Microbaculum marinisediminis: one gene and its partner. The main gene of each other region encodes a partner of the protein of the gene in region 2 in a complex. Links are inferred from orthologs where the notes say so. Each region holds a gene or a part of one and is shown on either strand. Other genes may lie near its edges.

What was found.
Region 1: the proteins of MUB46_RS11415 (region 2) and dapF are in contact, whole or in part, in a solved structure (PDB 5YGU), measured with the Escherichia coli proteins. The link is inferred for Microbaculum marinisediminis from one-to-one orthologs.

The regions. Positions count from the first base shown.
Region 1 is NZ_JALIDZ010000004.1:341,386-348,326, reverse strand. What follows is about bases 2,341-5,231. They hold dapF (diaminopimelate epimerase), read right to left. Parts: upstream 4,274-5,231; coding sequence 3,407-4,273; downstream 2,341-3,406. Other genes in these bases: MUB46_RS10505 (class I SAM-dependent methyltransferase), read left to right, coding at 5,158-5,231; MUB46_RS10510 (hypothetical protein), read right to left, coding at 4,385-5,035; mtaB (tRNA (N(6)-L-threonylcarbamoyladenosine(37)-C(2))-methylthiotransferase MtaB), read right to left, coding at 2,341-3,392. In the rest of the region: MUB46_RS10535 (NUDIX hydrolase), read left to right, coding at 1-298; MUB46_RS10530 (septation protein A), read right to left, coding at 304-894; signal recognition particle-docking protein FtsY, read right to left, coding at 985-2,115; more of mtaB, read right to left, coding at 2,112-2,340; more of MUB46_RS10505, read left to right, coding at 5,232-5,748; MUB46_RS10500 (hypothetical protein), read right to left, coding at 5,787-5,993; MUB46_RS10495 (DEAD/DEAH box helicase), read left to right, coding at 6,008-6,941. UniProt on the Escherichia coli protein: Involved in the succinylase branch of the L-lysine biosynthesis and in the biosynthesis of the pentapeptide incorporated in the peptidoglycan moiety. Catalyzes the stereoinversion of LL-2,6-diaminopimelate (L,L-DAP) to meso-diaminopimelate (meso-DAP).
Region 2 is NZ_JALIDZ010000004.1:534,545-541,571, reverse strand. The notes cover bases 3,826-6,802. They hold MUB46_RS11415 (RNA pyrophosphohydrolase), read left to right. Parts: upstream 3,826-5,046; coding sequence 5,047-5,559; downstream 5,560-6,802. Other genes in these bases: zapE (cell division protein ZapE), read left to right, coding at 6,061-6,802; MUB46_RS11410 (carboxymuconolactone decarboxylase family protein), read left to right, coding at 5,613-6,005; MUB46_RS11420 (divergent polysaccharide deacetylase family protein), read left to right, coding at 3,826-4,866. Also shown: rsfS (ribosome silencing factor), read left to right, coding at 1-128; 23S rRNA (pseudouridine(1915)-N(3))-methyltransferase RlmH, read left to right, coding at 174-641; MUB46_RS11430 (murein hydrolase activator EnvC family protein), read left to right, coding at 845-2,182; MUB46_RS11425 (S41 family peptidase), read left to right, coding at 2,179-3,507; more of MUB46_RS11420, read left to right, coding at 3,682-3,825; more of zapE, read left to right, coding at 6,803-7,027. UniProt on the Escherichia coli protein: Master regulator of 5'-end-dependent mRNA decay.

The DNA of each region.
Region 1 (6,941 bases), 190 kb from region 2 along the record:
CAACGCCGAGATCGCCATTTCCGGCATCCTCGCCGTCTATTCGGTGCCGCGGTTGTCGCAGGTGCAGGTGATCTTCCAGGCGACGCTCGCCGGCGGTTTCTCGCCCGGCGCGGAAAGCCTGGAGGTGAAGCTGTTCGACTGGGCCGACATCCCCTGGGACGAGCTCGCCTTCCCGTCGGTGCACTGGGCGCTGGGCCACGACAGGGCGAGCGAACTCGGCGAGGCCGCCCCGCCCTTCGTCAACCCGCAAGGCCAGACCGGCGACCTGTTTCCCGGCGGCAAGCCGCTGACCCGGTAGGCGGCTCAGGCCTTCTCGGCCTCGTCCTCCAGCCCGTATTTCTTCAGAAGCGGCAGCTGCGCCACGGCGAACAGCATGGTGATCGGCATGATGCCGAACACCTTGAAGCTGACCCAGAAGTCGGTGGAGAAGTTGCGCCAGACGACCTCGTTCAGCACCGCCAGGAAGACGAAGAAGACCGCCCAGCGCCAGGTGATGACGCGCCAGCCCTCCTCGCTGAGCTGGAACACGGTGCCGAAGGCGTATTTGAGCAGCGTGCGGCGGAAATAGAGCCCGGCGACCAGGATCCCGGCGAAGGCGAGGTTCACGATGGTCGGCTTCATCTTGATGAAGACGTCGTCCTGCAGCCACAGCGTCAGCCCGCCGAACACGGTGACGAAGACCGCCGTGACCAGCGGCATCACCGGCACGTTGCGCAGGATGATCCACGAGATCGCAACCGAGATCAGCGTCGCCGGGATGAACAGGCCGGTCGCCCAGAAGATGCCGAGCTTCCAGTTGCCGATGAAGAAGATGACGAGCGGGCCGAGCTCCAGCGCCGGGCGCACCCATTCCGGCGGGCCGGGATGGCGTTCGACGGTTTCGGGACGGGTCATGGCTGGAAACTCCCGATGCGTCCTTTGGGGGATACAGGCAGAGCGGCGGCGCGATCCGCCCCCGAGGGCAGGCGCCGGCGCGGCGTCACGTCACGGTTCCCGGCCGGCATCGCCGCCCTCCGTCGCATCGCCGTCGATCGCCTCTCCGACGATCGCGCGGGCGAACTCGCTCGCCGTGAACGGGTGCAGGTCGTCGACGCCCTCACCGACGCCGATGACGTGGACCGGCAGGCCGTGCTTGGCGGCGATGGCGACCAGGATGCCGCCGCGCGCGGTGCCGTCGAGCTTGGTCATCGCCAGCCCGGTGACGCCGCAGACCTGGCGGAAGATCTCCGTCTGGTTCATGGCGTTCTGGCCCGTCGTCGCGTCGAGCACCAGCAGGACGTCGTGCGGCGCGGTCTCGTCCTGCTTCCTGATGACGCGGACGATCTTCTCCAGTTCCGCCATCAGCTCGGTGCGGTTCTGAAGCCGCCCGGCGGTGTCGATCATCACCACGTCGGCCTGCGCCGCGCGCGCCTGCTGCAACGCCTCGAAGGCGAGCGCGGAGGCGTCCGAGCCCTGCTCGCGGGCGACCACGGTCGCGCCGGTGCGCTCGCCCCAGATCTTGAGCTGCTCGATCGCCGCGGCGCGGAACGTGTCGCCGGCGCCGAGCACCACCGACCTGCCCTCGCGGCGGAACTGCGCGGCGAGCTTGCCGATGGTCGTGGTCTTGCCGGCGCCGTTGACGCCGACGACGAGGATCACATGCGGGGACTTCGCCGGATCGATCGCCAGCGGCTTGGCCACCGGCTCCAGCACCGCCTCGATTTCCTGGGCGAGCACGGTGCGCAGCTCGACGTCGTCGATTTCCTTGTCGTAGCGTTCCTTGGCCAGCCGCTCGGTGATGCGCACCGCCGTTTCCACGCCGAGATCGGCCTGGATCAGGATGTCTTCCAGATCCTGCAGCGTCTCGTCGTCGAGCTTGCGCTTGCGGATCAGCGCAGTGAGGTTCTGCCCCAGCGCCGAGGACGACCGCGACAGCCCGGCGCGCAGCCGTTGCAGCCACGAGCGCGGCTTCTCGGTCCCGGACCTACCCGTTTCGGACACGTCCGCCCCGGACTGGTCCGTCGCGGGCTCCGCCGTCCCGGGCTTGTCCGTCCCGGTGGCGACGGCCTGATCTTCCGGAGCCTTGCGGCCGAGCAGCCGGTCCATAAGGCTCGGGCCGGACTTCTCTTCGCTCATGCTGCCGCCATTCCAATGGGGTCTACGCGGGTCTCGAGACGGCGACCGTCATGGCCGGTGACGCGCGCCCTGACGACCGAACCGGACGGCAAGGCCCGGTCGAGCCGGGCGACGGTGAACTGCTCGGTGCGTCCGCTCGTTTCGGTTTCCACCAGCACCAGCCGGTCGCGGCCGATCTCGGCGTCGAGATGGCGTCTCAGCGCCGCCTCGCCTTCCGTCCTGAGCCGCGCCGCGCGCTCCTTGACGAGCCGCCGGTCGACCTGCGGCATGCGCGCCGCCGGGGTGCCGGTGCGCGGTGAGAACGGGAAGACGTGCAGATGCGTCAGGCCGCAATCGGCGACGATCCTCAGCGTGTTCTCGAACATCGCGTCGGTCTCGGTCGGGAAGCCGGCGATCAGATCGGCGCCGAACACCATGTCGGGCCTGAGCCGGCGCACCGCGTCGCAGAACTCCACCGACTGGGCGCGCGAATGCCGCCGCTTCATCCGCTTCAGGATCATGTCGTCGCCGGCCTGCAGCGACAGATGCAGATGCGGCATCAGCCGCTCCTCCTCGGCGATCGCCCGCAGCAGGTCGTCGTCGGCTTCCACCGAATCGATCGAGGAGATGCGCAGCCGCCCCAGCTCGGGGACATGGCGCAGGATGGCCCGGACCAGCGTGCCGAAGCGCGGATGGCCCGGCAGGTCGCCGCCATAGGAGGTGAGGTCGACGCCGGTCAGCACCACCTCCGCATAGCCCGCCTCGACCAGACGGCGCACCTGATCGACGACCCCGCCCATCGGCACCGAGCGCGACGGACCGCGGCCATAGGGGATGATGCAGAAGGTGCAGCGATGATCGCAGCCGTTCTGCACCTGCACGAAGGCGCGCGCCCGGCCCTCGAACCCCTCGATCAGATGGGCGCCGGTCTCGGTCAGCTCCATGATGTCGTTGACGCGCACCTTCTCGGCCTGCTCGGCCCCGAACGGCAGTGCGCGATAGCTTTCCGGCTTCAGCTTCTCAGCATTGCCGAGCACCAGGTCGACCTCCGCCATGTCGGCGAAGGTCTGCGGCTCGGTCTGCGCCGCGCAGCCGGTGACGACGATGCGCGCGGCCGGATTCTCGCGCCGCGCCTTGCGGATCGCCTGGCGCGCCTGGCGCACGGCCTCGCCGGTCACCGCACAGGTATTGACGACGATGGTGTCGGCGAGGTCGGCCTCGTCGGCCAGCTCGCGGATCGCCTCGGATTCCGCCGCGTTGAGGCGGCAGCCGAAGGTCAGGATATCGGGCCGGGACATCGCGTTTCTCCCGGTCAGGCCGCCGGAGCGGCGGTCTCGACGGAGACTGCGCCCTCGTATTCGAGTTCCCACGGCCCGGTCATCAGCACGTGATCGTCGGACTCGCGCCAGTCGATGCGCAGCGGTCCGCCCGGCAGCGTCACCGTGACGGCGCGCTCCGTCAGCTTCTTGCGCGCGGCCGCCACCGCGGCGGCACAGGCCGCCGAGCCGCAGGCCCGCGTCAGGCCGGCGCCGCGCTCCCACACCTTCAGCGTGATCGCCTCGCGGCTCGTCACCTGGGCAAGGCTGATATTGGCGCGCTCGGGAAAGACCGGATGGTTCTCCAGAAGCGGCCCGATCTTCGACAGATCGTAGGCCTCGACATCGTCGACCCAGAAGATCGCGTGCGGGTTGCCCATCGACAGCGCGCTGGGCGAATGCAGGATCGGCGCGTCGATCGGGCCGATCTGCAGTTCGATCGCGCGGGTGTCGCGGAATTCCTCGGCGAGCGGGATGGTCTCCCAGTTGAAGTCCGGCGGCCCCATGTCGACGGTTATCAGGCCGTCGCCGGCGTCCCAGGCGTTCAGCAGCCCCGCCGCCGTCTCGAAGGTCGCGGCGGACCCGCCGGTCTCCTGCATGACCAGCGCGGCGATGCAGCGCGCGCCGTTGCCGCAGGCACCCGACAGCGAACCGTCGTTGTTGTAGATGCGCACGGTCGCGTCGATCCCTTGCGCGCGCGGCGGCAGCAGCACCATCATCTGGTCGAAGCCGCTGCGCGGCGCGGCGGCGACGGCACGCACCATTTCGGGCGTCAGCGCGAGGCGATCCGCGCGCAGATCGACGACCAGGATCTCGTTGCCGAGCCCGTTCATCTTCTTGTAGCGGATCGTAGGCGCATTCATCGGGAAACTCCGTGCCGGCGACCACGGGCCGGCTGGCCCGTTATATGGCGTTTTTTCGCCCGTCGCGCCACCCTCGCCGCCGATCCGATGTCGCGCAGGTGTCGGATGCTATCAGATGGCGGCCGCCTCGATGGTTTCATAGCCCTTGTCCAGGTCGACCCGCACCAGCGCCGCGACCAGCCGCGCGAAGTCGGCGCGATCAACCAGGCTCGCCAGGCCGGCGGGATCGTCGGCGAGCCCGAGCCTGGCCGCCGCCTTCAGGGCGCGCCTGTCGGCGAAGGGATACAGTTCGGGCCAGACCGGCTGGACCTCGCGGAAGAACAGGTCGACGCCGACCTCGCCGATCCCCTTGAACGCCTTCAGCAAGTCGCGCTCCGCGGCGGGATTTCGGTTCGCCGCCGCGCGCAGATTGCCGAGATCCCCGCCGTAGCGATCGATCAGCAGCGCGCAGGTCTCGCCGAGCATGCGCGACGTGCTCTCGTCATAACGCGCATAGCCGGAGCGGTTCAGCACCCGCACCCGGGCCTCCCAGCCGGCGGCCAGCATCGCCTCCGGCGTCGTCCAGCCGGCCGCGAACAACGCCCCGGCCGCCGACAGCGCCGCGTTCGCCCGGATGCGCGCGCTGAACAGCAGCGCGGCGACCAGCCAGCAAAACAGCGCCGACGGCGTGCCCGCCGCGATATCGATCCCGAGCTCGTCGCAGAAGGTCCGCCCGTAGATATCGAGCAGGGCCCGGACGCGTTTCGTCTTTACCGGTTTCACCAGGACGCGCCTCCCCGCGCGCCACTTTACCGCAACCGGCAACGCGATCGACATCTTGCCGGACGGCAGGCGGATCCGTAGCGTCGCCCCGGACCTTAAGGACACACGCCAAGGAGACCGGCATGCATCCCGGCCCCAAGTTACCGTCACCGTGGGTGACCCGCTTCCTGTCGGGCACCAGGGCCGGCGGCACGATGCTCGATGTCGCCTGCGGATCGGGCCGGCACCTGCGGCACGGGCTCGACCAGGGCCTCGTCGTCACCGGCATCGACCGCGATCTGTCCGACGCCGAGGATCTGGGCGAGCGCGGCGACGTCGCCCTGATCGAGGCGGACCTGGAGACCGGCCGTCCGTTTCCGCTGAGGGACCTGCGGTTCGACGCCGTGGTCGTCACCCACTACCTGTGGCGGCCGATCCTGTCCGACATCGTCGGCTGCGTCGCCGACGACGGCGTCTTCGTCTACGAGACCTTCGCGCTCGGCCACCACCGCGAGGGCCGACCGATGCGGCCGGATTTCCTGCTGAAGCCCAACGAGCTGCTGGAGGTGGCATTGCCCCGCCTCGTGGTCATCGCCTACGAGCATGGCGAACTGCCCGGCGACGACGCTCACGGCGGGCACGCCCGCGTCGTCCAGCGCATCGCCGCCTGCGGACCCGGGCACCGCTGGGCCGGCGACACCCCCTTCGTATTCGCCGACGACCGCCCCCGATAGCGGGGCACGAAAGGCGCCGGCGGATCGCGAAACCGGCGTTACACCTTGATAAACGGACGATTGTCGGCCATATAGCGGCCATCCGAGACTCGCGGGCCGCGTTGCTTGAATATCCGCACAAGATATTTTGCCCGCTGGAATTGATCTCGTTTCTTCATTCGACAGCCCAGGCCACGCGGGGTGTCTTCGCCCCAAAACCGCGTGAGCGCGGGCGCTTTTGTATTGGCGCCGCGATCCGCGACCACGAAAGCATTCCTACTTGAACACTTTCTCTGAACTGAATCTGTCGGCCTCCGTGCTGCGCGCGCTTTCCGACGCCGGCCACGAGACGCCGACCCCGATCCAGGCCCAGGCCATTCCGCATCTCCTGAACGGCCGCGACCTCATCGGCATCGCCCAGACCGGCACCGGCAAGACCGCCGCCTTCGCCCTTCCGATTCTCGACCGTCTCGAGCGCCGCCATCAGACCCGTAACGGCGAGAGGCCCGCGCCCAAGTCGTGCCGCGTGCTGATCCTCAGCCCGACGCGGGAGCTGTCCGGCCAGATCGTCGACTCCTTCCGCAGCTACGGACGCCATCTTCCCCTCAAGGTCGAGCTCGTCATCGGCGGCGTGCCGATGAACCGGCAGATCCGGGCGCTGCAGCCCGGCGTCGACGTCCTCGTCGCCACCCCCGGCCGCCTGCTCGACCTGGTCGAGCAGAAGGCGCTGCGTCTCGACAAGGTCGAGGTGCTGGTGCTGGACGAGGCCGACCAGATGCTCGACATGGGCTTCATCCACGCGATCCGCGCGACCGTGAAGTTTCTGCCCGCCGAGCGCCAGACGCTGCTGTTCTCCGCCACCATGCCGCAGGCCATCGCCGATCTGTCGCGCCAGTTCCTGCGCGACCCCGTCCGCGTGTCGGTGACGCCGGTGGCCAAGACCGCCGACAAGATCGACCAGACCGTGATCCACGTCGACCGCGCCGAGAAGTCCAACCGGCTCGCCTCGGTGCTGAGCGATCCGGCGATCGACCGGGCGCTCGTGTTCACCCGCACCAAGCACGGCGCCGACAAGGTGGTCCGCCATCTCGCCAAGACCGGCATCTCGGCCGCCGCGATCCACGGCAACAAGTCGCAGAACCAGCGCGAGCGCACGCTTTCCGCGTTCCGCTCCGGCACCGTCCGCGCGCTGATCGCCACCGACATCGCCGCCC
Region 2 (7,027 bases):
CCTGCGACTGGGTGCTGATCGACGCCGGCAACGTCATCGTCCACCTGTTCCGCCCCGAAGTCCGCGCCTTCTACAATCTGGAGAAGATGTGGTCCTCGGAAATCCCGCGCGAACGGGCGGTGATCTGACGCGCCTCTGACCGGGCCGGCGGTTTTGACGCCGCCGGCGGCACCATGAGAATCGATATCCTCGCCGTCGGGCGCCTCAAGGCGGGAGGCGGCGAACACACCCTTGTCGAGCGCTATCTGGAGCGCGCCCGCGGCGGCGGCCGGACGATCGGCCTGAGCGGCTTCGCCGTCGGCGAGCTTCCCGATGGCAGGAGCGCCGACTGGGAAGCCGACGCCCTGCTTGCCCGCATGAAACCGGGATCGCGGCGCATCGTCCTCGACGAGCGCGGCAAGACCGTCTCGAGCGAGACCTTCGCCGGCCTCCTCGGCGACTGGCGCGATCAGGGCGCGCCCGCCACCGCGTTCCTGATCGGCGGCCCGGACGGCCACGGCAAGGCGGCGCGTAACGGCGCCGATCTGCTGCTGTCCTTCGGCGCGATGACCTGGCCGCACCAGCTCGTGCGCGCCATGCTCGCCGAACAGCTCTACCGGGCGGTGACGATCCTGTCCGGCCACCCCTATCATCGCGCCTAGGCCCCCAGGCCAATCGCGAACATGGCCTGTCGCGAACATGGCCGGCCCGGAATTTATCGGCCCGGAACTGATCGGCCCGGAGCGGATCGGCCCGGAGCGGATCGACCGGGAACATGGACGGATCTTAACTGGCGCCGGCCGCGTTCTTGCCGCAAAGATACGGTTATCAACCCGTTAACGCTCAGGACCCTAGTATCGGCCCCATGCGATTCCGTGTTTCGACGCGCCGGGTTCCGGCGGTCGCGGCGTTCCTCGCCACGGCCGCCCTGACGTGCGTCCCGATTCCGGCCGCGAACGCCGAGCAGCCAGCCGCCGAGCAGGTGGCCTCCGAGAAGCAGGCGGCCGATATCAAGCGGGTCGAGAAGGAGAAGGCGCTGGAGGCCCTGCGCAGGGACATCGAGTCCCAGCACGCCGCCGAAGCCGCGCTCGCCGCCGAGATCGAGACCCTGCGCAAGGACCGCGTCGCGCTCAACGAGCAGCTGATCGAGACCGCCGCGCGCGTGCAGGACATCGAGGCCTCCATCGACGCGGTCGAGGACCGCATCGATGAGCTTGAGCAGCGCGAGGATGAATTGCGCGCCTCGTTCCGCGCCCGCTCGGGCCTGCTGTCGGAACTGCTCGGCGCCCTGCAGCGCATGGGCCGCAGGCCGCCGCCGGCGGTTCTGGTCGAGCCCTCCGACGCCCTGAAGACCGTGCGCACGGCGATTCTGCTCGGCGCCGTCCTGCCCGGCGTCCGTATCGAGACCGAGGCGCTGGCATGGGATCTGGAGGAAATGGGCCGGCTGAAGCGGCAGATCGACGCCGAAAAGGCGCGTTTGCTGGCCCGGTCGCGTGATCTCGCCGGCGAACGGCGCCGCATCGCCGCCCTCGTGGAGGCCAAGCGGGAGTCCGTGGCGAAGGGCGAGGAAGAACTCGGATCGATTCGCGAAAAGGCGAAAGAACTTGCCGCGGAGGCGCGTAATCTCGAAGAATTGATCGCCTCGATCGACCGCGAGATCGCCGTCGCCCGGCGCGAGCGGGAAGCCGCCGCGAGGCCGCGGGCAACGCCGGAACAGGCGCGCGGCGCCCTGCGCGACCCGGCCCGGCTCGAGCCGGCAATCGCCTTTTCGCAGGCGGTTGGCCTGCTTCCCAAGCCGGTTACAGGCGCGGTGACGCGCGATTTCGGCACGCCGGACGAGATCGGCAGTCCGGCGCGCGGCATCTCGATCGCGACGCGCGCGCGGGCCCAGGTGACCGCGCCGAGCGACGGTTGGGTCGTTTATGCGGGACCGTTCCGGTCCTACGGGCAACTCTTGATCCTGAATGCCGGCGACGGATATCATGTATTGCTCGCCGGCATGGAGACTATCGCGGTTGACCTGGGTCAGTTCGTATTGACCGGTGAACCAGTGGGACAGATGGCCGGGCTATTGATGGCGAGCGCCGAAAGCATAACTGTCGGACGAAGCCAGCCGGTCCTGTATGTCGAATTTCGGAAGGATGGGCACCCCATCGATCCCGCCCCTTGGTGGGCGAAAGGCCGCACGGGAGCAGGCGGATAATGCGTAGAACGACGATACTAGTGCTGGGAATGATGGTGGGTGCGGCCGCGACCTTCGCGGTGTCGCAGCCTTGGCACATGAGCGGAGCGGCGGAAGCCGCCGGCAATGCCGACACCTATCGCCAGTTGAACCTGTTCGGCGACGTCTTCGAACGCGTCAAGGCGGACTATGTCGAGCAGCCCGACGACGCGCAGCTCGTCGAGTCGGCGATCAACGGCATGCTGGCGGCGCTCGATCCGCATTCCAGCTACATGTCGCCCAAGAACTACCGCGACATGCAGGTGCAGACCCGCGGCGAGTTCGGCGGCCTCGGCATCGAGGTCACGATGGAGGACGGCCTGGTCAAGGTGGTCACGCCGATCGACGACACGCCGGCCGCCCGCGCCGGCGTCATGGCCGGCGACCTCATCACCCATCTCGACGGCGAGGCGGTGCTCGGCCTGACCCTTTCGGAGGCGGTCGAGAAGATGCGCGGCCGGGTCAACACCCCGATCGAGCTGACGATCCGGCGCGAAGGCGCCGACGAGCCGGTCGAGATCACGGTGGTGCGCGACATCATCCAGATCCGCGCCGTGCGCTCCAACACCGAGGACGATGTCGGCTATATCCGCATCACCCAGTTCAACGAGCAGACCTTCGAAAACCTGAAGACCGCCATCGAGAGCCTCGAGGGCGAGATTCCGGCGGACAAGCTCAAGGGCTTCGTCATCGACCTGCGCAACAATCCCGGCGGATTGCTCGACCAGGCCATCGCCGTCTCCGACACGTTCCTCGATCGCGGCGAGATCGTCTCGACCCGCGGCCGTAACACCGACGAGAGCCAGCGCTACAACGCCCGTTCCGGCGACCTGATCAAGGGCAAGCCGGTCATCGTGCTGATCAACGGCGGGTCGGCCTCGGCCTCCGAGATCGTCGCCGGCGCGCTGCAGGATCACCGCCGCGCGACCGTCGTGGGAACGCGGTCCTTCGGCAAGGGATCGGTGCAGACGATCATCCCGCTGGGCTCCAACGGCGCGCTCCGGCTCACCACCGCGCGCTACTACACCCCCTCCGGCCGCTCGATCCAGGCCAAGGGCATCGAGCCCGATATCATCATCGAGCAGGAGGTGCCCGAGGAGCTGAAGGGCGCGACCACGTCGAAGGGCGAGTCGTCGCTGCGCGGGCATCTGCAGTCGGAAGCCGGCAAGGAAGAGGGCGGGTCGTCCGCCTACATCCCGCCGGAGAAGGAAAAGGACAAGCAACTGAACTACGCGCTCGACCTGTTGCGCGGGGTCCAGGTCAACAGCCTGTTCCCGCCGGATCCGGGCGCGGGCGTGCCCAACTGACGGGCTGAGGCTTCAGGCGACGTCGCGGCGAGAGGCCCGCCGCGAGGTGCCTGGCTCCAGGCCCCCCCGGGGCCCAATTCCCGATCCCGGTTTCCGGCCCGAACTTCTGCGGGGCGGGACCCGAGATCGGGGTACAGCGACCCTGGGTAAAGCGACCGTTGCAACGGATGGATCATGGCGGCGGATGATCTGACTTCGCCAGGGGGATTCTGGCAGGTGTGGCGCAAGCGGCTGAGCCGCGTCACCGTGCTTGGCTCCCTGCTTGTCCTGACGGGCGCCCTCGCCCTGTTCGTGGTCGGATGGCTGATCTTCGTCGACGATCCGCATGGCGGCGAGCCCGTCGTGGTCGTCGCGCTCGACCATCCCACCGCGATCCAGGCCGACAGCGGCGACGATCTCGGCATCCGGCCGACCGTGGATTCGCGCGAGGCCGAGCCGCTGCCGAGCGGCCACAGCCAGCCGCCGGCCGACATCGTCATCTCCGATCCGCTTGCCGCACCCTCCAACTACACAGGCTCCGCATCCCCGGGAGCCAGCCCCGCGTCCGGCGGAACCGTGCAGGCCTCGCTCGACACCAGCCTTCTCGAAAGCGGCCCCTACGGGCCTCTGCCGGTCATCGACCGCGACGGCCGCCGCGCCGCCGAGGTCTATTCCGCCGCCAGGGGAACGATCGGCGAGGACCGGCCGCGGATCGCCATCCTGATCGGCGGTATGGGCCTGTCGACCACCGCGACGGAAGCCGCCATCGACCGGCTGCCGCGCGAGGTGACGCTGGCCTTCGCGCCCTATGGCGACGAGACCGATCGCCTGACCGGCCGGGCCCGCCAGGCCGGGCACGAGCTCGCGCTGCAGGTGCCGCTGGAGCCCTATGACTATCCCGACAACGATCCCGGCCCGCACACGCTTCTGACCGGCCTCAGCGTCGACCAGAACCGCGACCGCCTGCACTGGGTGATGAGCCGCTTCACCGGGTATGTCGGCATCGTCAACTACATGGGCGCCCGCTTCACCGCGTCCGACCAGTCGCTGCGCCCGATGCTCGGCGAACTGCGCGACCGCGGCCTCATCTATGTCGATGACGGGTCGTCGTCTCGCTCGGTCGCCGGGCGTATCGCCTCGGAGGTCGGCCTGCCCTTCGCGAAGGCCGATATCGTCGTCGACGCGGTGCCCGCGCGCGCCGATATCGACGCGCAGCTCGCCCGGCTCGAGGACATCGCCCGGCAGAAGGGTGTCGCCGTCGGCGTCGCCTCCGGCCTTCCGATCGCCATCGACGCCATCGACGCCTGGGCCGACGGGCTCCAGGGCAAGGGCATCGTGCTGATCCCCGCCAGCGCGGCGGCAAGCGGCGGCGAGACCTGAGGGCGACATCCAGCGCCGCGCCTGCGCCCGCGGTGGCACACGCCGGTTGACAGATCGCCCCGGGCTGTCAGAAATCCCCCGAACCATAAGAACATCGCGGACCGTAGGAATGCCGCGGACCGCGAGAAAACCCCGGTCAAGGCCCGCATCCGCCCGCGGGATCGGCCAACAGGATCAGCCATGGCGAAAACCGACCCGGAAACCCTTCCCTACCGCCCCTGCGTCGGCGCGCTCGTCGTCAACGGCGACGGGCTGGTCTTCATCGGCCACCGCGCCGACGGGCCCGAGGAGCCGGAAGGGCCTGGAACCTGGTGGCAGATGCCGCAGGGCGGCATCGACGACGGCGAGGACCCGCTGGAGGCCGTCTACCGGGAGCTCTACGAGGAAACCAGCATCCGCTCGGTGCGCCTTGTCGCCGAATCCCGGGACTGGATCCGCTACGACCTGCCGCCCGAACTGGTGGGCAAGGCCTGGAAGGGGCGCTACCGCGGCCAGACGCAGAAATGGTATCTGCTGCGCTTCACCGGCGAGGAGTCCGAGATCGACATCCTCACGCCCGGCGGCGGCCACCACAAGGCCGAGTTCAATGCCTGGAAATGGGCGCCGCTCGAAGAGCTGACCGAGCTGGTGGTGCCGTTCAAACGCGACGTCTATCGTCGCATTGTCGCCGAATTCGCCGATGCGCTTAAATAGGGCCGACGGCGTCCGACCTTTCGCCGACCGAACCGACCAGGGAGCCGACCGCCATGACCATCGTGCCGATCCTCGATGACGCCGCCGCCTCGCCCGAGGCGCGCGCCGTGTTCGACGACATCCGCAAGACCCGCAACACCGATTTCGTCAACAATTTCTGGCGCGCGCTCGCCCATGATCCGGTCCTGCTCAGGCGCACCTGGGAAAGCGTCAAGGAAGTGATGGCCCCCGGCGCCCTCGACCCGCTGGTCAAGGAGATGATCTACGTAGCCGTTTCCGCCACAAACAACTGCGAATACTGCATCCGCTCGCACACCGCGTCGGCCCGCGCCAAGGGCATGACCGACGAGATGCTGATGGAGCTGATCGCCGTGGTCGGCATGGCCAACGAGACCAACCGGCTCGTCAACGGCCTGCAGGTGCCCGTCGACGAGGCATTCAAATAGCCCCCGAAAACAGCCGTTTATCCCGGACTCGTAACCTTTCCTCCGAAGACTCCCGATGATGCAGACGCCCAGCGAGCGATACGCCGCCCTTGTCGAGGCCGGCGAGATCGCCCATGACCCGGCGCAGGCCCGGATCGTCGAGCGCCTGACGCGCCTGTCGACCGAACTCGTCAACCGGCGCCTGGCGGAGAAGGGCTCGAATCTCGGCTGGCTGTTCGCCCGCCGCCAGAAGGCGGCCCCGCTCAAGGGGCTCTATATCTTCGGCGAGGTCGGCCGCGGCAAGACGATGCTCGTCGACCTGTTCTACGAGGCCACCGGCCTGAAGCGGAAGCGTCGCGCCCATTTCAACGATTTCATGGCCGACGTGCACCGCCGCGTCCACGCCTGGCGCCAGAAATCCAAGGCCGGCGCGGTCAAGGGAGACGATCCGATCGGGCCGGTCGCCGACGAGATCGCCGCCGAGACCCGGCTCCTCTGCCTCGACGAGTTCCATGTCGACGACATCGCCGACGCCATGATCCTCGGCCGCCTGTTCACCCGGCTGTTCGATCGCGGCGTGGTGCTCGTCACCACCTCGAACGCGGCGCCGGACGGGCTTTACGCCGACGGGCTGAACCGGGCGCTGTTCCTGCCTTTCATCGCATTACTGAAGGAACGGACCGACGTCATCTGCCTCGATGCGACATCCGACTACCGGCTCGGCCGCCTGCGCTCGTCGGATCTCTATTTCTCGCCCGCCGACGACGATGCCCACCACGCCATGGACGAGACCTGGAAGCGCCTGACCGGGGCCGCGCATGGTCGGCCGACGACGCTGGAAGTCCTGGGGCGGCAGGTTCCGGTACCGGAAAGCTTCGACGGCATAGCGCGGTTTACCTTCGCCGACCTGTGCGAAGCCCCGCTCGGCGCCAACGACTATCTGAAGATCGCCGCGACCTTCCATACGGTCTTCCTCGACGCCGTGCCGCAACTCGGGCCCGCCCAGCGCAACGAAGCGCGCCGCTTCGTCCTCCTGATCGACA